Regions from separate parts of the Streptomyces sp. NPDC051211 genome, predicted to be linked through region 2. Evidence: riboswitches for the same ligand, from Rfam matches in the RefSeq annotation. Region 2 holds a riboswitch; each other region holds the start of a gene.

The links. Region 2 has a riboswitch for cyclic di-AMP ahead of AB0447_RS21170 (transglycosylase family protein). Riboswitches for the same ligand answer to the same signal wherever they lie in the genome.
Positions count from the first base shown of each region.
Region 1: linked by a shared signal. The riboswitch ahead of AB0447_RS07865 (LysM peptidoglycan-binding domain-containing M23 family metallopeptidase) and the one ahead of AB0447_RS21170 (transglycosylase family protein) in region 2 are both predicted to bind cyclic di-AMP.
Region 3: linked by a shared signal. The riboswitch ahead of AB0447_RS26620 (M23 family metallopeptidase) and the one ahead of AB0447_RS21170 (transglycosylase family protein) in region 2 are both predicted to bind cyclic di-AMP.

Region 1 is NZ_JBFBAV010000005.1:88,000-95,505, forward strand. Features, by position in the region: gene AB0447_RS07845 (ATP-binding protein) at 1-213, opposite strand, end outside; gene AB0447_RS07850 (GNAT family N-acetyltransferase) at 529-987, shown strand; gene AB0447_RS07855 (MBL fold metallo-hydrolase) at 1,034-2,269, opposite strand; gene AB0447_RS07860 (SGNH/GDSL hydrolase family protein) at 2,374-3,171, opposite strand; gene AB0447_RS07865 (LysM peptidoglycan-binding domain-containing M23 family metallopeptidase) at 3,340-4,419, opposite strand; cyclic di-AMP (ydaO/yuaA leader) riboswitch at 4,424-4,626, opposite strand; gene AB0447_RS07870 (tyrosine-protein phosphatase) at 4,844-5,650, shown strand; gene AB0447_RS07875 (aspartate aminotransferase family protein) at 5,769-7,151, opposite strand; gene hpnH (adenosyl-hopene transferase HpnH) at 7,148-7,506, opposite strand, start outside.
Region 2 is NZ_JBFBAV010000021.1:33,924-41,429, forward strand. Features, by position in the region: gene AB0447_RS21160 (cytochrome P450) at 1-559, shown strand, start outside; gene AB0447_RS21165 (transglycosylase family protein) at 705-1,880, shown strand; cyclic di-AMP (ydaO/yuaA leader) riboswitch at 2,157-2,328, shown strand; gene AB0447_RS21170 (transglycosylase family protein) at 2,332-3,060, shown strand; gene eno (phosphopyruvate hydratase) at 3,370-4,656, shown strand; gene AB0447_RS21180 (septum formation initiator family protein) at 4,755-5,237, shown strand; gene AB0447_RS21185 (DUF501 domain-containing protein) at 5,269-5,814, shown strand; gene AB0447_RS21190 (Ppx/GppA phosphatase family protein) at 5,811-6,764, shown strand; gene AB0447_RS21195 (VOC family protein) at 6,853-7,251, shown strand.
Region 3 is NZ_JBFBAV010000033.1:34,114-41,619, reverse strand. Features, by position in the region: gene AB0447_RS26630 (pitrilysin family protein) at 1-1,274, shown strand, start outside; gene AB0447_RS26625 (pitrilysin family protein) at 1,295-2,677, shown strand; cyclic di-AMP (ydaO/yuaA leader) riboswitch at 2,884-3,045, shown strand; gene AB0447_RS26620 (M23 family metallopeptidase) at 3,058-3,843, shown strand; gene AB0447_RS26615 (GntR family transcriptional regulator) at 3,995-4,678, shown strand; gene AB0447_RS26610 (HPr family phosphocarrier protein) at 4,967-5,248, opposite strand; gene AB0447_RS26605 (GNAT family N-acetyltransferase) at 5,442-7,506, shown strand, end outside.

The DNA.
Region 1 (7,506 bases), on a different contig from region 2:
GCAGCCGGCCAGGACCGGCCAGAGCCGGGGGTCCCGGTCACCGGCACCGCCGCCCAGCTGGAGGGTGAAGATGACGGCGGCTGCGCCGCTGAGCCCGGCTGCCAGGGTGGGCAGCAGGGCGGCGCGGACGAGCTGGGGGCGTATGTGTCGTCCCCCTCCGGTGACGGCGTGTCTCGACGAGGTGTGGCGGGCGGCGGCGCGGAGTCCGGACATCGGCGTCCTCGGTACGTGCGTACGTGGGGCCCGGCCCCCGGCGCGGTTCCGGGACCCGGTGTTGATCACCGAGTACCCACGCTAGACCGCCCGCTCCTGCCCCTGACGGCCAGTTGGGGAACTTCACCGGGGTGCTTCCCGCTCCCGAAGGAGCGCTCGTACGACAGCCCGATTGCGCCCCCGGGGATGAGGGTGGGGGATGGGCGCGGCCCTCAGGGGCAGGGCGGGGGCTGCCGCCCGGCCCGGCTCCGGCATGATCGGTTCCCGGGGCCGGCACCTCCCGCCGGCCGCTGACCGAAACGCAGGAGCTCACGCATGTCCGACCTGACGATCCGCGCCGTCCACCCGGAGGACTTCGCCCAGTGGCGCGCGCTGTACCGCGGCTACGCCGACTTCTACCGGGTGGAGCAGACGGAGGAGGCGGCCGCGCTGACCTGGTCGTGGGTGACCGATCCCGGCCACGAGGTCAGCGGCCTGGTCGCGGAGGACGCCGAGGGCCGGCTCGTCGGCCTGGCGCACTACCGGCCGTTCGCCCGGCCGCTCTCCGCGACGGTCGGCTGCTTCCTCGACGACCTGTTCGTGGCGCCGGAGCACCGGGGCGCGGGCGCGGCCGACCTGCTGCTCGCGGCGCTGCGCGGGATCGCCGCCGAGCGGGGCTGGAGCGTGGTCCGGTGGATCACCGCCGACGACAACCACCGGGCGAGGTCCAAGTACGACCAGGTGGCGACCCGGACCATGTGGGTCACCTACGACATGGCCCCCGGGCAGCACTGAAGCCGCCCGGGAGCCGTCGGCCCTCTCTGAAGGGCGAGCCGACCGGTCAGGAGCCGACCGCCTCCGGCTCCTCGCGGGTCACGGCCGGCCGCCGCTCGCCGAGGGCCGGCTCGGCGGCTTCCGCTTCCGCTTCCGCCGCCTCCGCCGCCCCGGTCCGGGCGGGCAGGGTCGCGCCCCCGGCCACGTACGGACGCCACCAGGGCCGGTCCGGGAGCTCGGCCGCGCCGGGCTCGAACGGCAGGCCCGGCACCGGCAGGGCGACCCGGGCGCCGACGGCCGCGGCCGCCGTCATCGTGCCCTCGCCGGGCTCGTCCCACGCGTGCGGGGCCAGGTTGAAGGTGCCCCAGTGGATCGGCAGCATCACCCCGTGGGGGACGCCGCCCTGCAGGTCGAGGTGGGCGCGCATGCCCTCCTCGGGGGTCATGTGGATGTCCGGCCAGTACTCGCTGTAGGCGCCGATCTGGATCATGGTGGCGTCGAAGGGGCCGTGCTCCGCGCCGATCTCCTTGAAGCCGGGGAAGTAGCCGGTGTCCCCGCTGTGGAAGATCCGGTGCTCGTCGCCCGCGACGGCCCAGGAGGCCCAGAGGGTGTGCTGCTGGTTGCGCAGGCCGCGTCCGCAGAAGTGGCGGGCGGGGGTCGCGGTGAGCGAGAGACCGGCGATCTTGGTGGACTCGTTCCAGTCGAGCTCGCGCAGCCGGTCCTCGGAGACACCCCAGCGCTCCAGGTGGGCGCCCACGCCGAGCGGCACCGCGAAGACGGTGTCCGTACCGGCCAGGGCCTTGATCGTGGGCAGGTCCAGGTGGTCGTAGTGGTCGTGCGAGATCACCACGGCGTCGACCGGGCCGAGGGCGGCCAGCGGCACCGGCACGGGGTGCAGCCGCTTGGGGCCGGCAAAGGGAAAGGGAGAGCACCGCTCTCCCCAAACCGGGTCGAACAGCACCCGGCGCCCGTCGATCTCGGCGAGCACGCTGGAATGGCCCATCCAGGTCAGCCGCAGGCCGCTGACCGGCGGTTTCGCCAGGTCGGCCAGGGTGGTCGGATGGACCGGGACGGGCGCGCCGGGACTGCGGCGCAGCCGCTGCTCCTTGTGGAAGTAGATCTTGGCGAACTCCCGTTTGGAGCCGGACGGTCTGGTCCGTGCCCCCACCGGGTTCCGGAAGACGCCGTCGGCGAAGTTCGGCGAGCGGCGGATCCGCTCCATCCGCGCGCCGGACGGGTCCGCGCCGAACGCTTCGGACCGCAGCTCGCGCAGCCGCGAACGCAAGGGACGGGAGCCGGTCAAGGCGCCTCCTGGGAGGGTGGGTGCAGGACGGTACTACGGTGTGTCTGCCCTTCCCAACGCACACCGACCCCGAAGGATTCCGGTACCGGCGCCCGTCCCCCTGCTCACAGGGGCAGCAGATCCGGCCGCTTGGGCTCCACATGATCTCCGGAGGACTCCCCGCGCAGCCGCCGCCCGATCCACGGTACGAGGTGTTCGCGCGCCCACTGGATATTGTCCCGGGTCACCTCGGCCGAGCCGCGCGGTCGCAGCGGCGGCCACGGCTGGTCGGGGTCGGCCGGCACCTCCAGGCCGAGCACCTGGGCGGCCCGCAGGGCGACCCGGGTGTGCCCCTCGGGCGAGAGGTGCAGCCGGTCGTCGTCCCAGGCCCGCCGGTCCTGTACGGACTTCAGCGACCAGAGGTCGAGCACCGGGCAGTCGTACCGGTCGGCGATGGCCCGCACGTGGGCGCTGTACGTCGCCACCTTGCCCCGGAGATGGCGCAGCACCGGCACGCCGCGGGTGTCGAAACCGGTGGTGATCATGACCTGGCCGACGGCGCCGGTGAGGTCGGCGACGGCCGCCTCGAAGCGCTCGGCCACGTCGTCGGGGTCGCTGCCGGGCCGGATGATGTCGTTGCCGCCGGCGCAGAAGCTGACCAGGTCGGGGGCGAGCTCCTTGGCCCGCGGCACCTGTTCGGCCACGATCTGGTCGAGCAGCCGGCCCCGCACGGCGAGGTTGGCGTACCGGAAGTCGTGCTCATCGCGTCGGTCGGCCAGGAGTACGGCCAGCCGGTCGGCCCAGCCGACGAAGGTGTCCCCCGGTCCCGGGTCCCCCACACCCTCGGTGAAGCTGTCGCCGATCGCCGCGTATGAGCCAATGGTCTGGAATGTCGAATTCGTCGAGTCGTCGTCGCCTGCCACGACGACTTATCTTTCCCCGACACCTGTGACCTACGCGACCGTAGCCAGGGGTTGACGGACCGTGATCTTTGCCACCCGGTCGGACGGAATACGGACGAAAGGGGGCCGGGGCCGGGAGTCCCCCTCGGATTCCCGGCCCCGGAGGCCTGCTGGGCGGACCTGCGTCCGTCAGACGCTCACGCCCTTGGAGCGGAGGTAGCTGAGCGGGTTGATGTCCGAGCCGTAGTTCGGACCGGTGCGGATCTCGAAGTGCAGGTGCGGGCCGGTGGAGTTGCCGGTGGAGCCGACGAGGCCCACCTGCTGGCCGGCGGTGACGCTCTGGCCGGTCGAGACCGACAGCTGGGACATGTGGCCGTACTGCGAGTAGTGGCCGTCGGCGTGCCGGATGACGACCTCGTTGCCGTACGAGCCGCCCCAGCCGGCGGAGACCACGGTGCCCGCGCCGACCGCCTTGACGCTGGTGCCGGCGGTCGCACCGAAGTCGACGCCGGTGTGGGTGCCGCTGGACCACATGGCGCCGCTGGCCCCGTACTGGGTGTTGATGCGGGCGTTGACGGGGGCGACGAATCCGGCACCGGTGGAGGCGCCGGCCTCGGAGCCGCCGCTCTGCTCCTGTGCGGCGGAGCCCTGGCCCCGGTCCTCCGAGGCGGACGCGGCCGAGGGCTCGTTGCCGGAGGTGCTCGGGGCCTGCGCGGACCGCTTCTTCGGCGCGGGCGCCGACTGCTGCGGGGCCGGCGCGGACTGCTGCTGCTCGGACTCGGCGGAGTCCTCGGACGGGACCTCGGACCGGGCCTCGGACTGGGCCTGCGGCGCCGCCTCGGACGGGGCCGCACCCTGCCCGCCCAGGGTCAGCCGCAGGCCCGGGTGGATCAGCGACGGGTTGGAGCCGACGGCCTCGCGGTTGTCCGCGTAGAGCTGCTGCCAGCCGCCGCCGAGGTTCCGGTCCTGGGCTATGTCGGAGAGGCAGTCGCCCTTCACGACGGTGTAGACGGAGGGAGCCAGCTGCGGAGCGGCGGCGGGCACGGCCTGGGACCGAACCTGGGCCTGAGCCTGAGCCTGGGCCTGGAACGCGGCGGGCACCTGGGACGGCAGCTTGGCCGCGGTGTGGGCGGCCGGCAGCTCGGCGGCATTCGCGCCGGCGGCACCCAGCAGCGGAAGCGCGAGAGCCGCGCCGCCGGTGCCGGCCGCGACGAAACCGCGGGTGATCGGGCTGGACTTGGGGCGGCGGTGCTTACCCTTTCCGGGCATGGCGCATTCCTCTCCGTCGCCTGCGAGGTGAGCTGTCGGGTTCGGACTGGAGATGTCCGGCCGTACAGCGGATGCACGGCTTCACCCCGAGCCGTCCCGGATCGGAGATCCGGGACAAGCGGCCTACCTGGTTCCCCCGCTCCTGCCGGGCACATGAATGGTCGGGTGCGGTTTCCAGGTGGCGGCAGGATTCGGCGTTCCACCTGGATTCGGGGTGACCGTATTCCAGTTGGAGCGCATGGAACAAGCCATGAATTCGCAGAAGAAATCACCGAAGTGATGGATCAATGGAATTCCGGTCACGCTCCGTCCATTCCGTACCGACAACACCCGTCCCTACAAGGCAATTCGACGACGGTCGGCCGCCACTCAACGTCACCGTATGATCTGGCTCACGAGGCGGCACCGACGCGAAGGAGTCCTTGTGACGCAGCAGATACCCCACCCTTCGTCCACTGAGCCCGAACTGTCCGGAGTGCGCAACTTCCGCGATGTGGGCGGTTTGTCGACTGCGGACGGACGGAGGGTCAGACCGGGAGTACTGTTCCGAAGCGGACATCTCGCACATGCCACCGAAACCGACGCAGAGTTTCTCGCCTCGCTCGGCCTGCACACCATCTTCGACTTCCGGAACTCCGCCGACCACGCACTGGAGGGGCCCGACGTCGAACTGCCGGGAGTCCGGAATGTCAGCATTCCGCTCTCCGATCCGGCGGACGGCAAGGAGTTCTGGAAGATGGTCCGCGACGGCGACCTCGACCAGCTGCGCGAGCTGCTCGGCGAAGGCAGGGCGGCGGCCCGGATGGCGGCCTCGTACCGGCAGATCATCCGCACCCGCACCGCCGAACACAGCCGGGTGGTGCACGCCCTCGCGGAGGACAGCGTGCCGGCCCTGATGCACTGCGCCGCCGGAAAGGACCGGGCCGGGCTCTCCGTCGCCGTCACCCTGCTCGCCCTCGGCGTCGAGCGCGAGGCGATCCTGGCGGACTACCTGGAGTCCAACGCCCCGCACCGCCGCTACCGGGTCCGCCGCAGCAGCGATTCGGCCGAGGCCCGCTCCCCCGAGGTGATGGCCCTGCTGGGCCCGCTCTTCGACGCCCGCGCCGAATACCTGACGGCCGCCTTCGACACCATCGAGGAGACCTGGGGCGGCGTGGACGCCTACCTCACCGAGGGCCTCGGGCTGCTGCCCGTGACCCTCGGCCGGCTCCGCGAAAGACTGCTGGACTGACCACCCCCGAAGGTCTCGAAAGCCTCGAAGGTACCAAAGGCCTCGAAGGCGCCGAATGCCCTGAAACCACCGGAACCCCCGGAATCACCGGAACCCGCGCAACCCAAGGAGCAGGCCGTCAGCGGTTGGCGACGGCCTGCTTCACCAAGGTCCGGCCGAAGTCCCACATCAGGCCGCCGCCCCCGTGCGCCTCGTCCATGACGGCCCGGAAGGCCGTCACGAACCGGTCCACGTCCCGCTCGTCCACGACCAGCGGCGGAATCAGCTTGATGACCTCCAGGTGGTCCCCCGAGACCTGGGTGAGGATCCGGTGCCGCTGCAGCAGCGGCACCACCACCATCTGCGCGAACAGCCCCTTGCGGGCCGCCTGCAGCATCGCCCACCGGCTGCGCAGGCCCAGTGAGGAGGGCCGGCCGAACTCGATGCCGACCATCAGGCCGCGGCCGCGCACCTCGTGCAGCAGCTCGTACTCGTCCACCAGGGCGGCCAGCCGCCCCCGCAGCAGGTCGCCCATCGCCCGGGCGTTGGCCACCACCTCCTCCTGCTCCATCACCGACAGCACCGCGAGCCCGGCGGCCATGGCCTGCGCATTGGATCCGAAGCTGGCCGAGTGGACGAGCACCCGGTCCATGGACGAATAGACCTTCTTGAAGATCCAGTCCTTGCCGAGGGTGGCTCCGACCGGCACATAGCCGCCCGACAGCGCCTTGGCCACGCACACCAGGTCCGGCTCGACGCCCTCTTCGTGCTGGTACGCGTAGAAGTCCCCGGTGCGTCCGAGGCCGGTCTGCACCTCGTCGGCGATGAGCAGTGCCTTGTGCCGGTGGAGCAGTTCCTGTGCCGCCCGCAGGAATCCGGGCGGGGCCTCGTGCACCCCTTTGCCCTGGATCGGCTCGACCACGAAGGCCGCCACATCGCCCTTCGCCAGCTCGCGGGACAGCGCGTCCAGATCGCCGAGGGCGATCTCCGTATCGGGCAGCAGCGGGGCGAAGCCGTCCCGGAATCCGTTCTCCCCGTTGACCGACAGGGAGCCGGTGGTCAGTCCGTGGAAGGCGTGGTCGCAGTAGAGGATCCGGGGCCGGCCGGTGGCGTACCGGGCGAACTTCAGCGCGGTTTCGACGGCTTCGGTGCCGCTGTTGCCGAAGAACACCCGGTCCAGGTGCGGGCTGTACGAGAGGAGCTTCTCGGCGAGCAGCCCCGGCAGCGGCTGGCAGTCGAACCGGGTGAGGTCGGCGAGCTGCGCGTCCAGGACGTCGTGCAGGGCCCGGCGCACCACGGGATGGTGCCGGCCCAGGCCCATCACGCCGAACCCGGCGAGCATGTCCAGGTAGTCGTTGCCCTCGTCGTCCCAGAAGTGCGCGCCCTCGGCCCGCTCGTAGACCTTGTCGAAGCCGATGGTGTGCAGCATCCGCGGCAGCTGGTGGTTGAGGTGCCGGGCGTGCAGTTCGTACCGTTCCGCTCCGCGCTCGGCCAGCAGGGCGCGGAGGTCGAACTCGGTCACGGCTTCTCCCGGTTCCCGGAGACGGTCTCGCGGGCGGCGCGCAGGGACTCCTTCAGCGATCCCATGGTGGCGAGGACGGCGGTGGGCTCGTACCCGCAGTGCGCCATGCAATTGGCGCAGCGCGGGTCCTTGCCGCGTCCGTACCGGTCCCAGTCGGTGTCCTCGATGAGTTCCCGGTACGTCGGGACGTAGCCGTCGCTCATCAGATAGCAGGGCCGCTGCCAGCCGAACAGGGAGTAATTCGGAATGGCCCAGGCGGTGCAGGGGAAATCGGCCTTGCCTTCGAGGAAGTCCAGGAAGAGCGGGGAGTGGTTGAGCCGCCAGCGGCGCCGGTTCCCACCTGCGAAGGCCTTTC
Region 2 (7,506 bases):
GACGGAGAACGAGGCCGCCGCGATGGCCTTCATCCTGCTGTTCGCCGGATTCGAGACCACGGTGAACCTGATCGGCAACGGCGTCCACTCCCTCTTCATGAACCCGGACCAGCGCGCCCGCCTCCAGACCTCCCTCGCGGCCGGCGAGAGGGGACTGCTCGCCACCGGAGTGGAGGAACTGCTCCGCTACGACGGCCCGGTCGAGCTGGCCACCTGGCGGTTCGCCACCCGCCCGCTGACGCTCGGCGGACAGGACATCGCCGCCGGCGACCCGGTCCTCGTCGTCCTCGCCGCCGCCGACCGCGACCCCGAACGCTTCGCCTCCCCGGACACCCTGGACCTCTCCCGCACCGACAACCAGCACCTCGGATACGGCCACGGAATCCACTACTGCCTGGGCGCTCCGCTCGCCCGCCTGGAAGGCCAGACGGCGCTGGCGACTTTGCTGACGCGGATTCCGGATCTACAGCTCGCGGTGGAGCCGGAGGCCTTGCGCTGGCGCGGCGGGCTCATCATGCGTGGGCTGCGCACCCTTCCGGTTGTCTTCACACCCCGCTAATTAACTGACCGCAGGTCAGCGCTGCGGATCCGCCGGGACGCCCAATGTGACCTTTACGTGATCTGCGCTGCATCGACTTGTGACAAGCGTTCGAGGAGCGCTAGGTTCCGTGACCTCCCCGCTGTCACGCGAAAGGTCCACCCTCATGCGTTCCGGGAACGGCCGCCATCGTCGGCCCCGTCAGGTCCCCGCGATCGTCGTCACGGCCGGAGTGACCGGCTCCGCCCTGGCGTTGCCGCTGCTCGCCGCCACCAGCGCGACCGCCGCGGACACCGCAACCTGGGACAAGGTCGCCGAGTGCGAGAGCGGCGGCACCTGGAGCGCCGACTACGGCAGCGGAGCGTACGGCGGGCTCCAGTTCACCCAGGAGCAGTGGAAGAACGCGGGCGGACTCGACTACGCCCCGCGCGCCGACCTGGCCAGCCGCTCGCAGCAGATCGCCGTCGCCGAGCGGGTGCTGGCCGCGCAGGGACCCCAGGCGTGGGCGATGTGCGCCGAGTCGGCCGGGCTGACCCAGGACGGCCCGGCCGCCGCCGTGGACCCCGGCCAGCCGGGGGCTCCCGAGCCGGAGGCCCTCGCCCCGGTCCGCCCGGAGGAAACCCCGGACGCCGCCGCGGACTACGACCAGGCCGCCCCGGGCGGGGTGTTCACCCCCGGTGTGCCGGTGATGCCCGCGCCGCTGCCGCCCACCGAGCCGACCGCGCCCGCGCAGCCGACCGCGCCCACCGCGCCGGGCCTGCCGACCGCTCCGGTCAGCCCGCTGCCGGTGCCGGGCGACCCGACCGCTCCCGCCACTCCGGGCACCCCGGGCACTCCCGGCACCCCCACCACGCCCGGGACTCCGGGCACCCCGGCGGACCCGACCACCCCGCCGGCCGACCCCACAACTCCGGGCACTCCGGGCACTCCCAGCACTCCGGACACTCCGGGCGGTCCGACGGCCGACCCGACGACCCCGGTTGTTCCGAGCTTCCCCACGGCGCCCTCCACCCCGGCCGGCCCCGGCGTGACCGCCGACCCGACCGCCCCCGCCGCCGACCCGACCGCCCCCACCGCCGAGTCGGGCGCCACTCCCACGGCGGGCACGGAGTCCGGGACCGGACGGCACCGCGGAGCGCCCGCCGTCGAGGCGCCCGTCACATCCGACGCCGCGTCCGGGCCGACGTACACCGTCCAACCCGGCGACAGCCTGACGGCCATCGCGGATGCCAAGGGGGTCGAGGGCGGCTGGAACGCCCTCTACGCCGCCAACGAGCAGGTCATCGGGGATGACGCCGACCTCATCAAGCCGGGACAGAATCTGGATGTAAGCCCGAAATAGGGCTAGTTCGGGCGGCCGGAAAGCGCTCAATGTCCCTTTCGTGCAAGTGAGACATGTGTCTCTTCCGGTCAACTGGCGTGTCCCACCCGTGACCTTCCGCAAATCCGCCCCTCACCTGCGCAAACACCCGTTCGGGGAGCGCAAGTAGGGGCGGTTTCGCGTCCGAAACGCTCGTTGAAGATCCGGGGCAGACCTGTCTACCTTCTGAATCGCTCGCCACCGCGGGCTCCTTCGACCGCATCGCCGAATCCTGCCGGCGGACGGAGGGAACAGTCGTCGCGTCAAGCGCCGAAGGCAGGAGCGGGGGAACCAAGGTAAGTGCCGGGCCCGGCCATTGAGAGATGGTCACGGAACGGCTGGGGGTTAAGCCACGCGCTAGGTCGCGAGGCCGGGCAACTCACTCGCCCGAACCCGACAGCTCACCTCGTAGGCGTCGGTGAGGAGAAGTTCCATGCTGCTTTCCGGCAAGGGCAAGCACCGCCGCGCCTCCAAGGCCACCCGTGTCGTCGCGCTCGCCGGTGTCGTCGGCGCCGCTGCGGCCGCTCCGCTGATGGCCGCGGGCACCGCGAACGCCGCCACCGCCTCGCAGTGGGACGCCGTCGCTCAGTGCGAGTCCGGCGGCAACTGGTCGATCAACACCGGCAACGGCTACTACGGCGGCCTGCAGTTCTCCGCCTCCACCTGGGCCGCGTACGGCGGCAAGGCGTACGCCTCCACCGCCAACAAGGCCTCCAAGGCCCAGCAGATAGCCATCGCCGAGAAGGTCCTCAAGGGCCAGGGCAAGGGTGCCTGGCCGCACTGCGGCAAGGGCCTGACCAACGCCGCGTACGGCGGCGGCTCCACCGGCACCTCGAACGGCTCCGGCTCCAAGGCCAAGAGCGAGACGAAGAAGACCGAGCCGAAGAAGGAGACGAAGCGCACCGAGACCACCACCCGGTCCGAGCGCTCGCAGGCCCCGGCCCCGTCGAAGCCCGCCTCCAAGCCGGCCGCGAAGCCCGCCGCCCCGGCCGCCCCGCTGACCGGCAACGGCTCGTACGAGGTCAAGTCCGGTGACACCCTCGGTGCGATCGCCGACGCCCACGACGTCAACGGCGGCTGGCAGCAGCTGCACGAGCTGAACAAGGACATCGTCCAGGACGCCGATCTGATCTTCCCGGGCCAGAAGCTGAAGCTTTCCTGACCCCCGGTCGAACTCCTGGCACGGCACATCCGCCCGGCGCGTCACCGACGCGCCGGGCGGCGCTGCTTCCGGTGTCGATGCGGCGCCGCCGCCGGCGTCGGTACGGCCCCGGTGCGGCGTCGGTACGGCCTCGATGCGGCGCCAAATCCGGGGCTCTATGTCCCGGAAGGCGGGTATTCGGGCCCTTTTTCGTCCCAGGAGCCGGGCGGTCGGCCGGCCGACCGCCCGGAGCCGGTTAGGCTCTAGACCGGCAGGGCCGTCCCACGGCCCACGCGCCACCGCACACCCAGCGTCACATCCCAGAAGGAGATGCTCGTGCCGTCCATCGACGTCGTCGTAGCCCGGGAAATCCTGGACTCCCGAGGCAACCCCACGGTCGAGGTCGAGGTTGGCCTCGACGACGGCAGCACCGGCCGTGCTGCAGTTCCCTCCGGCGCCTCCACCGGCGCCTTCGAGGCCATTGAGCTCCGTGACGGTGACCCCAACCGTTACATGGGCAAGGGCGTCGAGAAGGCCGTCCTCGCCGTCATCGAGCAGATCGGCCCCGAGCTGGTCGGCTACGACGCCACCGAGCAGCGCCTGATCGACCAGGCCATGTTCGACCTGGACGCCACCGACAACAAGGGCTCGCTCGGCGCCAACGCGATCCTCGGCGTCTCCCTGGCCGTCGCCCACGCCGCGTCCGAGGCCTCGGACCTGCCGCTGTTCCGCTACCTCGGCGGCCCGAACGCGCACCTGCTGCCCGTTCCGATGATGAACATCCTCAACGGTGGGTCGCACGCCGACTCCAACGTGGACATCCAGGAGTTCATGATCGCCCCGATCGGCGCGGAGTCCTTCTCCGAGGCGCTGCGCTGGGGCACCGAGGTCTACCACACCCTCAAGTCCGTGCTGAAGGGCAAGGGCCTGTCCACCGGTCTGGGCGACGAGGGCGGCTTCGCGCCGAATCTCGGCTCCAACCGCGAGGCCCTCGACCTCATCGTCGAGGCCATCAAGCAGGCCGGCTACACCCCCGGCAAGGACATCGCGCTCGCGCTCGACGTCGCCGCGTCCGAGTTCTACAAGGACGGCAAGTACGAGTTCGAGGGCCAGTCCCGCTCGGCCGCCGAGATGACCGAGTACTACGAGGGCCTCGTCGACGCGTACCCGCTCGTCTCCATCGAGGACCCGCTGTTCGAGGACGACTGGGCCGGCTGGAAGGTCATCACCGAGAAGCTCGGCGCCCGCGTCCAGCTCGTCGGCGACGACCTGTTCGTCACCAACCCGGAGCGCCTGGCCCGCGGTATCGAGGAGGGCACCGCGAACGCCCTGCTCGTGAAGGTGAACCAGATCGGTTCGCTGACCGAGACCCTCGACGCCGTCGAGATGGCCCAGCGCAACGGCTTCAAGTGCATGATGTCGCACCGCTCCGGCGAGACCGAGGACGTCACCATCGCCGACCTCGCCGTCGCCACCAACTGCGGCCAGATCAAGACCGGCGCCCCGGCCCGCTCCGAGCGCGTCGCCAAGTACAACCAGCTGCTGCGCATCGAGGAGATCCTCGACGACGCCGCGGTGTACGCCGGCCGCAGCGCGTTCCCGCGCTTCAAGGGCTGAGATAGCTCTAGAGCCTCCCTACGTCCCCGCCCACGGTCCCGTACCGTGGGCGGGGACGTTCTGCGTCGTACAGGCGCGTAGTAAAGGGGAGGCGCGACATGGCCGGGAACCGGGACCGGTTCTCCACCGCGACCAGGCTCAAGCAGCTCGGCGAGCGGACCGCCGCCCACGTCTACCGCTCGCAGTCGCGCCGCCAGGTGCGCCGCAGCCGGCTCACCGGCCGGGCCGCGCTGCTGGTGCTCGTCCTCTGTACGCTGATCGTCGCCCTCGCGTATCCGATGCGCCAGTACGTCTCCCAGCGCTCGGAGATCGGGGAGCAGCAGCGGACCGCGGACGAGGCGCGCCAGCGCCTCGAGGAACTGCGCGACGAGAAGGCCCGCTGGCAGGACCCGGCCTATGTGAAGCAGCAGGCGCGCAAGCACCTGCACTTCGTACAGCCCGGGGAGATCGGCTACACCATGATCGATCCGACTGCCGAGGCCGAGGAGCGGAACCGCACCGAACACGGAGCGGCCGACCGCCCCTGGTACTCGAACGTCTGGGACGGCGTCGACAAGGCCGACCGCCCCGACCCCAACTGAATCAACCGCGAACGAAGAGACTCCTCCAGGCATGCAGACGCCCCCGCCCCAGACCGAACGGACCGAGCCGACCGACGCCGACATCGAGGCGTTCCAGCAGCAGCTCGGCCGCCCGCCGCGCGGGCTGCGCGCCATCGCGCACCGCTGCCCTTGCGGGCAGCCGGACGTGGTCGAGACGGCCCCCCGCCTCCCCGACGGCACCCCGTTCCCCACGCTCTACTACCTGACCTGCCCGCGCGCCGCCTCCGCGATCGGCACGCTGGAGGCCAACGGCGTGATGAAGGAGATGCAGGCCCGGCTCGCCGAGGACCCCGAGCTGGCCGCCGCCTACCGGGCCGCGCACGAGGACTACATCCGGCGCCGGGACGCCATCGAGGTGCTCCAGGGCTTCCCGAGCGCGGGCGGCATGCCCGACCGGGTGAAGTGCCTGCACGTGCTCGTCGGCCACTCGCTGGCCGCCGGTCCCGGTGTGAACCCGTTCGGCGACGAGGCCCTGGCGATGCTGCCGGAATGGTGGGCCAAGGGCGCCTGCGTCACCCCGTGCGGGGAGCAGAAGACGACCGAGGAGGACGCGTGACCCGGGTTGCCGCCGTCGACTGCGGTACGAACTCCATCCGCCTGCTGGTGGCGGACTGCGACCCCGCCACGGGTGAACTGGTCGAGCTGGACCGCCGGATGGTCATCGTCCGGCTGGGCCAGGGGGTCGACAAGACCGGCCGGCTCGCCCCGGAGGCGCTGGAGCGGACCTTCGCGGCCTGCCGTGAGTACGCGGCCGTCATCAAGGAGCTGGGGGCCGAGCGGATCCGCTTCGTGGCCACCTCGGCCTCCCGGGACGCGGAGAACCGGGACGAGTTCGTCCGGGGCGTGCTGGACATCCTGGGCGTGGAGCCCGAGGTGATCTCCGGCGAGGAGGAGGCGGAGTTCTCCTTCACCGGCGCCACCAAGGAGCTCGTCGCGCACGACCACCTGGAGCGGCCGTTCCTGGTGGTGGACATCGGCGGCGGCTCCACCGAGTTCGTGGTCGGCGAGGAGCACGTCCGGGCCGCCCGCTCGGTCGACGTGGGCTGCGTACGGATGACCGAGCGGCACCTGGTCGTGGACGGCGTCGTCACCGACCCGCCGGCCGAGGCCCAGATCGCCGCCATGCGGGCGGACATCGAGGCGGCCCTGGACCTGGCGGCCCAGAGCGTCCCGCTGGACGAGGCCCGCACCCTGGTCGGCCTGGCCGGCTCGGTGACCACGGTCGCCGGGATCGCGCTCGGCCTCGCGGAGTACGACTCGGTGGCGATCCACCACGCCCGGATCCCGTACGAGAAGGTCCGCGAGATCAGCGAGCGGATGCTGACGGCAACCCACGCGGAGCGTGCGGCGATCGGCGTGATGCACCCGGGCCGGGTGGACGTGATCGGCGCCGGTGCGCTCGTCCTGCTGGCCATCATGGAGCGGATCGGGGCCGCCGAGGTCGTGGTCTCGGAACACGACATCCTGGACGGCATCGCCTGGAGTGCGGCAGCCGACGCCGAGTGACGCCGGTGCGGCGCCGCCCGGAGGCGTGGCCTCCGGGCGGCGTAGCATCGAACGAGAGGCAGCGCATCACCGCAAGGAGGTGTCGTCCATGCCCGAGGCCCTCGGAATCGGGCACGTCGCCCTGACCGTGAGCGACGTGAAGCGCAGCGCGGAGTTCTACAACCGGCTGCTCGACACGCAGACGGTTCTCGACGTGGAGGACGAGTTCGGCCCGTTCGCGGTCAGTGCCTCCCCGTCGTTCGTCCTCGGTTTCCGCCGGCACGCGTCGACGGAGGAATCGCAGCTCTTCGACCCGGCGAGGGTGGGGCTCGACCACTGCGCCTTCCATGTCGCCGACCGGGCTCAGCTGGACGCGTGGGCGTCCCGGCTGGACGAGCAGGGAGTGGGGCACTCCGGCATCGTCGAGGACGCGTACGGGTTCCATCTCAGCTTCAAGGACCCGGACAACATCGCCCTCGAGTTCTTCTGCCCGGCCGCGCAGGACTGACCCGGACTGACGTTTCCGGCGTCCAAGTGGGGGTTCGGCGGGGCCTGATCGGGACCTTGGTCCCGTGATCGACAGAAAGTTCGTGAAGTTCTTCACAAGGAAAACTGGCCTGCTGGGGCGGTGGAAGGCCCTTCCGGGCCCCTCCGGGGGCCCGCAGGCCTCTTTCATGGGTGTGTTTGTGCGAATCGCAGGTGCTGCGGGTTTCGTATCAGAGGTAAGGACGAAGCTGGTGGTCCAGTCCTCTTGAGGGCCTGC
Region 3 (7,506 bases), on a different contig from region 2:
TGGCTCACCTCTTCGAGCACCTGATGTTCCAGGGCTCCGCGAGCGTGCCGGGCAACGGGCACTTCGAGCTGGTCCAGGGCGCCGGCGGCTCCCTCAACGGCACCACAAGCTTCGAGCGCACCAACTACTTCGAGACGATGCCCGCCCACCAGGTGGAGCTCGCGCTGTGGCTGGAGGCGGACCGGATGGGCTCGCTGCTGGCCGCCCTGGACGACGAGTCCATGGAGAACCAGCGCGACGTCGTCAAGAACGAGCGCCGCCAGCGGTACGACAACGTCCCGTACGGCACTGCCTTCGAGCGGCTGACCGCCCTGGTCTACCCGGAGGGCCACCCGTACCACCACACGCCGATCGGCTCCATGGCCGACCTGGACGCCGCCTCCCTGGAGGACGCGCGTGCCTTCTTCCGTACGTACTACGCGCCCAACAACGCGGTGATCTCGGTGGTCGGCGACATCGACTCCCAGCAGACCCTCACCTGGATCGAGAAGTACTTCGGCAGCATCCCCGGCCACGACGGCAAGCAGCCGCCGCGCGACGGCACCCTGCCCGACACCATCGGCGAGGAGCTCCGCGAGGAGATCGTGGAGAAGGTCCCGGCGCGCGCCCTGATGGCGGCCTACCGGCTGCCGCACGACGGCACCCGCGAGTGCGACGCCGCCGACGTGGCCCTGACCATCCTGGGCGGCGGCGAGTCCTCCCGCCTGCACAACCGCCTGGTACGCCGCGACCAGACGGCCGTCGCGGCCGGCTTCGGCATGCTGCGGCTGGCCGGCGCGCCCTCCATGGGCTGGCTGGACGTGAAGACCTCCGGCGGCGTGGACGTGCCGGACATCGAGACCGCCGTGGACGAGGAGCTCGCCCGGTTCGCCGCCGAGGGCCCCACGGCCGAGGAGATGGAGCGCGCCCAGGCCCAGCTGGAGCGCGAATGGCTGGACCGGCTGGGCACGGTGGCCGGCCGCGCCGACGAACTGTGCCGCTTCGCGGTGCTGTTCGGCGACCCGCAGCTGGCGCTGACCGCCGTCGGGCGGGTGCTCGACATCACCGCCGAGGAGGTGCAGGCCGTGGCCGCCGCCCGACTGCGCCCCGACAACCGCGCGGTGCTGGTCTACGAGCCGCTGCCCGAGGACGCCGCGGAGCCCGGGACCGAGGAGGAGGTCGAGGCGGAGATCGACACCGACGCCCGGGCCGCCCGCGCCGAAGCCCGTGACGCCGGAACCGAATCCGCCGCCCAGAACGGCGAGAACGACGAGAGCAAGGGGGCGGAGCAGTGAGCGACACCGCAGCCGTCACGATGACCTTCCACCCGCAGCCGCAGGCCGGCGAGGCCCGCCCGTGGGCCTTCCCGGCCCCCGCGCGCAGCGCCCTGGACAACGGCCTGACCGTGCTCCGCTGCCACCGGCCCGGACAGCAGGTGGTGGCCGTCGAGATCATCCTCGAGGCCCCGCTGGACGCCGAGCCGGCCGGCCTCGACGGAGTGGCCACGATCATGGCCCGGGCGCTGTCCGAGGGCACCGACAAGCACTCGGCCGAGGAGTTCGCGGCTGCCCTGGAGCGCTGCGGCGCCACCCTCGACGCGCATGCCGACCACCCCGGCGTCCGGGTCTCCCTGGAGGTCCCCGCCTCCCGGCTACCCAAGGGCCTCGCCCTGCTCGCCGAGGCGCTGCGCGCCCCCGCGTTCGCCGATGCCGAGGTGGACCGGCTGGTCCGCAACCGGCTCGACGAGATCCCGCACGAGCTGGCCAACCCGCAGCGCCGGGCCGCCATGCAGCTGTCCAAGGAGCTCTTCCCGGCCGGCCTGCGAATGTCCCGGCCGCGCCAGGGCACCGCGGAGACCGTCGCCCGGATCGACTCCGCGGCCGTACGCGCCTTCTACGAGGCCCACGTACGCCCCTCCGCCGCCACCGCGGTGATCGTCGGCGACTACACCGGCACCGACCTGGACGCCGTCCTGGCGGACACCCTGGGCGCGTGGACCGGCGGCACCGCCCCCGCGCTCAAGGCGACCCCGGTGACCGCCGACGACACCGGCCGGGTCGTCATCGTGGACCGTCCCGACGCGGTCCAGACGCAGCTGCTGATCGGCCGGATCGGCCCGGACCGGCACGACCGCGTCTGGGCGGCCCAGGTGCTGGGCACGTACTGCCTGGGCGGCACCCTCACCTCCCGGCTGGACCGGGTGCTGCGCGAGGAGAAGGGCTACACCTACGGCGTGCGCGCCTTCGGCCAGGTGCTGCGCTCCACCGCCCCGACGGCCCCGGAGGGTGCCACCGGCGCGTGCATGCTCGCCATCAGCGGCTCGGTCGACACCCCCAACACCGGACCGGCGCTGGACGACCTGTGGAAGGTGCTCCGCACGCTGGCGGAGGGCGGCCTGACCGACGCCGAACGGGACGTGGCGGTACAGAACTTGGTGGGGGTCGCCCCGCTGAAGTTCGAGACGGCCGCGTCCGTCGCAGGCACCCTCGCCGACCAGGTCGAGCAGCAGCTTCCGGACGACTACCAGGCGCAGTTGTACGCGCGGCTGGCCGAAACCGGCACCGTGGAGGCGACTTCGGCGGTGGTCAGCGCCTTCCCGGCGGACCGTCTCGTCACGATCCTGGTGGGCGATGCGGCGCAGATCGAGGAGCCGGTGCGGGCGCTGGGCATCGGTGAAGTGACCGTGGTCGCCAACTGACCTCCGGGGACTGCAGGAACAGAGGACCTTGGTGGATTGCCCGCCAAGGTCCTCTTTGCGTGCCGTATGTCCGGTTAAGGGGAGTGCCTGCCTGTATGCCGTGTGGCGTACGCAACAAAAAGGCGTGTCTGTTTGGCGATTGACTGATGATCCGCCTAGCGTCGGTCCCGCTGTCCGTCAGCTGTAACTGCCGCACCCGCGGCACCGGACAGCGATCGCCGAGTCCCCGTCAGGCGCGAGCCTGGGGAGCCGGGGACCCACATCAGTCCCTGGGGTGAATCGGGCCGCCTCCGCCAGGAGGGGGACCGTAGGAGACCTTCCTGCTCCGAACCCGTCAGCTAACCCGGTAGGCGAGAGGGAAGGAAAGGACCAGCCTTTTCATGGGCACTCGTGCCGCCGGTAAGCACCGTGGTTCCAGCCGTCTGAGCAAGAAGACCGCCGGCATCGCCGGGATCGCCGCCCTTGCCACCACCGGTGTCATCGGCTCCTTCGCAGCTCCGGCCTTCGCCGCGGACAACGACAACGCGATCCAGGACACCGGCCTCAACGCCGTCGTGGTCGGCGACGACCTGGCCGGCGACATCGAGGCCCAGGCCGCGGCCCAGCAGCACGCCGCCGAGGCCGCCGCCGCCAAGGCGCAGGCCGAGGCCGAGGCGAAGCAGAAGGCCGCCGAGGCCAAGCGCATCGCCGAGGTCAAGGCGAAGGCCGAGCGCGAGGCCAAGGAGCGCGCCGCCCGCGAGGCCGAGCGCAAGCGCCTGAACACCTTCGTCTCCCCGCTCGCCGACTCGTACGTCTCCACCCAGTACAAGGCCGGCGGCGGCATGTGGTCCTCCGGCAGCCACACCGGCATCGACTTCCACGCGGCCTCCGGCACCGTGGTCCGCGCGGTGGGCCTCGGCACCGTCGTCGAGGCCGGCTGGGGCGGCGCGTACGGCAACAACGTCGTCATCAAGCACGCCGACGGCACCTACACCCAGTACGGCCACCTGGCTTCGCTGAGCGTCTCCAAGGGCCAGCAGGTCACCCCCGGCCAGCAGATCGGCCTGTCCGGCTCCACCGGCAACTCCAGCGGCCCGCACCTCCACTTCGAGGCCCGGACCGGCTCGGACTACGGCTCGGACATCAACCCGATCACCTACCTGCGCTCGCACGGCGTCAGCCTCTGAGTGCGGCTGCCCGCAGCATCGAAGAAGACCCCGGCTCACCGAGCCGGGGTCTTCTTCATTTGTTTCCCGTCCGCGCTCGGAAATCACCGCGTGCTGCAATAGAGTCGAGGCATTGACGCCAATGACGACAGCATTAAGCGGAGGTCCGGTCTTGCGTATTCCTGCGCACGCGGTGTGTACGGCAATCCGCGACGACATCGTCACCGGAGTTTTCCAGCCCGGAGCCAGGCTCACCGAGGAACTCCTCGCCCGCCGGTACGGGGTGTCCCGGGTCCCGGTCCGCGAGGCGCTGCGCACCCTGGAGTCCGAGGGCTTCGTCACCACGCGGCGGCACGCGGGCGCGTGCGTGGCCGAGCCGACCCAGCAGGAGGCGGCCGACCTGCTGGAGCTGCGGATGCTGGTGGAACCCCTCGCGGCCGCCCGGGCGGCCCGCCGCCGCACCGACGCACACCTCAAGGTGCTGCGCGGCCTGGTCCGGCTGGGCCAGGAGCGGGCCCGCCAGGGCCAGGGCGAGGACCTGCGGGCCCTGGGCGGCTGGTTCCACGAGACCCTGTCCCAGGCCTCCGGCAGCCCCGGCCTGATCTCCCTGCTCACCCAGCTGCGCCACAAGGTCGCCTGGATGTACGCGGTCCAGGCACCGGCCCGGCCGGCGGAGTCCTGGGCGGAACACGGGGCGATCGTGGACGCGGTGGCCCGGGGCGACGCGGAACGGGCGCGGGCGCTGACGGCCGCGCATGCGGAGCGGGCCGGCGAGGCGCACCGGATGCGGCTGCGGAGCGGGGGGCCGGTGAGGACTTCGCAACCTGCCGTAAACATGTCGAGCGGCCTGCATTAACAGGAGCCGTATACAAAGGGTGGGTATATCGCCGAGCGGCCTGAATTCACTGCCGTGCGGAATTCATTGCTGCGTGGGAAAAGAATCGCCGGTCCCTTGAAAAGGCCGTGGCGTAAATCGGCCGGGTTCGGAACGGCCGGTGGCGCGAAACGGCCGGGGCGCGGGAACAGCCGGACCGCGGGAACAGCAGGGGTCGCGGAACGGCCGGGGTGCAAAACGGCGGAGCCGCGGCTCCCGGTGGCCGGGGGCCGCGGCTCCGCCGCGGATGCAAGGGGTGAACCCGAAGGATCAGACGGTCTCGGGGAGCTCCTCGAGGCCCTCCGCGACCAGCTTCGCCAGGCGGTCGAGGGCGGCGTCCGCACCCTCCGCGTCCGACGCGAGCACGATCTCCTCGCCGCCCTGGGCGCCCAGGCCCAGCACCGCGAGCATGGACCCGGCGTTGACCGGGTTGCCGCCGGCCTTCGCGATGGTCACCGGGACGCCGGAAGCGGTCGCCGCACGGACGAAGATCGAGGCGGGACGAGCGTGCAGGCCCTCGGCCCAGCCGACGTTGACGCGGCGCTCTGCCATGGTGATGCCCTTCAGGTTCTTACGGTTGTCTAGACCAGTCTCTCATGACGTCCGGAATGCTCCTACCGGCCTCGGCCCGTCTCCCGAGCCGTTGGACCTTCCCCAGCTTGCACTGGTTTGCCCCGAGTTGCCTAATGCGCCGCGCGAGCGCTTCCCGGCCCGTTCCGGCCCTTTCCGGCCTTAGGATCAGGCCATGACCACCGCGTCGGACCCTTCGTACCCGGCCCACTGGGAAGCGGACGTCGTGCTGCGCGACGGCGGCACCGCCCGGATCAGGCCCATCACCACCGAGGACGCCGGCCGCCTGGTCAGCTTCTACGAGCAGGTGTCGGACGAGTCGAAGTACTACCGGTTCTTCGCGCCCTACCCCCGGCTCTCCGACCGCGACGTGCACCGCTTCACGCACCACGACTACGTGGACCGGGTCGGCCTCGCCGCCACCGTCGGCGGGGAGTTCATCGCCACCGTCCGCTACGACCGCATCGGCCCCGACGGCCGCCCCGCCTCCGGCACCGCCGACCGGGCCGAGGTCGCCTTCCTGGTCCAGGACGCGCACCAGGGCCGCGGAGTCGCCTCCGCGCTCCTGGAACACATCGGCGCGGTGGCCCGGGAACGCGGCATCCGCCGCTTCGTCGCCGAGGTGCTGCCCGCCAACAACAAGATGATCAAGGTGTTCAAGGACGTCGGCTACCAGCAGCGGCGCAGCTTCGAGGACGGCTCCGTCCACCTCACCCTCGACCTCGAACCCACCGCCGAATCCCTCGCCGTCCAGCGCGCCCGCGAGCTGCGCGCCGAGGCCCGCTCCGTGCAGCGGCTGCTCGCCCCCGGCTCGGTCGCGGTGATCGGAGTCAGCCGGTCCGGTTCCGGCGTCGGCGCCGCCACCCTGCGCAACCTGCGCGACAGCGGCTTCCGCGGCCACCTCTACGCCGTGAACGACGCGCTCGCCCCCGGCATAGCCGGTGACCTCCTCGAAGGGGTCCGCGCCTACCGCACCCTCGCCGACATCGGCGCCCCGGTCGACCTCGCCGTCGTCGCGGTCCCCGCCGAGCGGGTCCCGGAGGCGGTCGCCGCCTGCGGCGAGCACGGCGTCCAGGGCCTGGTGGTCCTCTCCGCCGGATACGGCGAGAGCGGACCCGAGGGGCAGGACCGGCAGCGCGAACTCGTCCGCCAGGCCCGCTCGTACGGGATGCGGATCATCGGCCCCAACGCGTACGGAGTGATCAACACCTCGCCGGAGGTGAGCCTCAACGCCTCTCTGACGCCCGCCCCCGCGCCCGCCCGCGGCCGCATCGGCCTGTTCACCCAGTCCGGGGCCATCGGGATCGCCCTGCTGTCCGGCCTGCTGCGGCGCGGCGAAGGCCTGTCCTCGTTCGTCTCGGCCGGCAACCGGGCCGACGTCTCGGGCAACGACATCCTCCAGTACTGGTACGAGGACCCGGACACGGACGTGGCCCTGCTGTACCTCGAAACCCTCGGCAACCCGCGGAAGTTCACCCGCCTCGCCCGCCGCACCTCCGCCGTGAAGCCGGTGGTCGTCGCCAAGGGCGGCCGCCACAGCGGGGCCACCCCCGCCGGCCACGCGGTCCCCGGCACCCGGCTGCCCGACGCCACCGTCTCCGCCCTGCTCCGCCAGGCCGGCGTGATCCGCGTGGACACGGTCACCGAACTGGTCGACGCGGGCCTGCTGCTGGCCTCCCAGCCACTGCCCGCCGGCCCCCGCGTCGGCATCCTCGGCAACTCCGAATCCCTCGGCGTGCTCACGTACGACGCCTGCCTGTGGGAGCGGCTGCGCCCGCACGCCCCGCTCGACCTGACCACCGACGCCACCCCCGCCGACTTCCACGACGCGCTCGCGCGGGCACTCGCCGACGAGGCCAACGACGCGGTCGTCGTCACCGCGATTCCCTCGGTGGGGGAGCCGGAGCTGGCCGACGAGCTCGCGGACGCCCTGCGCGCGGCCGTCGAGGCGGGGCCGGCCAAGCCGGTGCTCGTGGTCCACGTGGAGCTGGGCGAGCTGGCGGACGCCCTGTCCGCCGCGCGGAACCCGGCCCCCGCCGCACCCCGGACCCCGCCGGCGGCGGTCCCGCCCCCGGAGCGCCCCGCTCCCGCGGCGCAGCTCCCGGGGTCCGGAGCGGACGGCGCGGACGGGGCGGACGGGGCGGACGAGGCGGGGGAGCGGCCCGCCCCCGGGAAGCCGGCGAGGATCCCCGCCTACCCCGCCGCCGAGCGGGCCGTCCGGGCCCTCGCCCAGGCCGTCC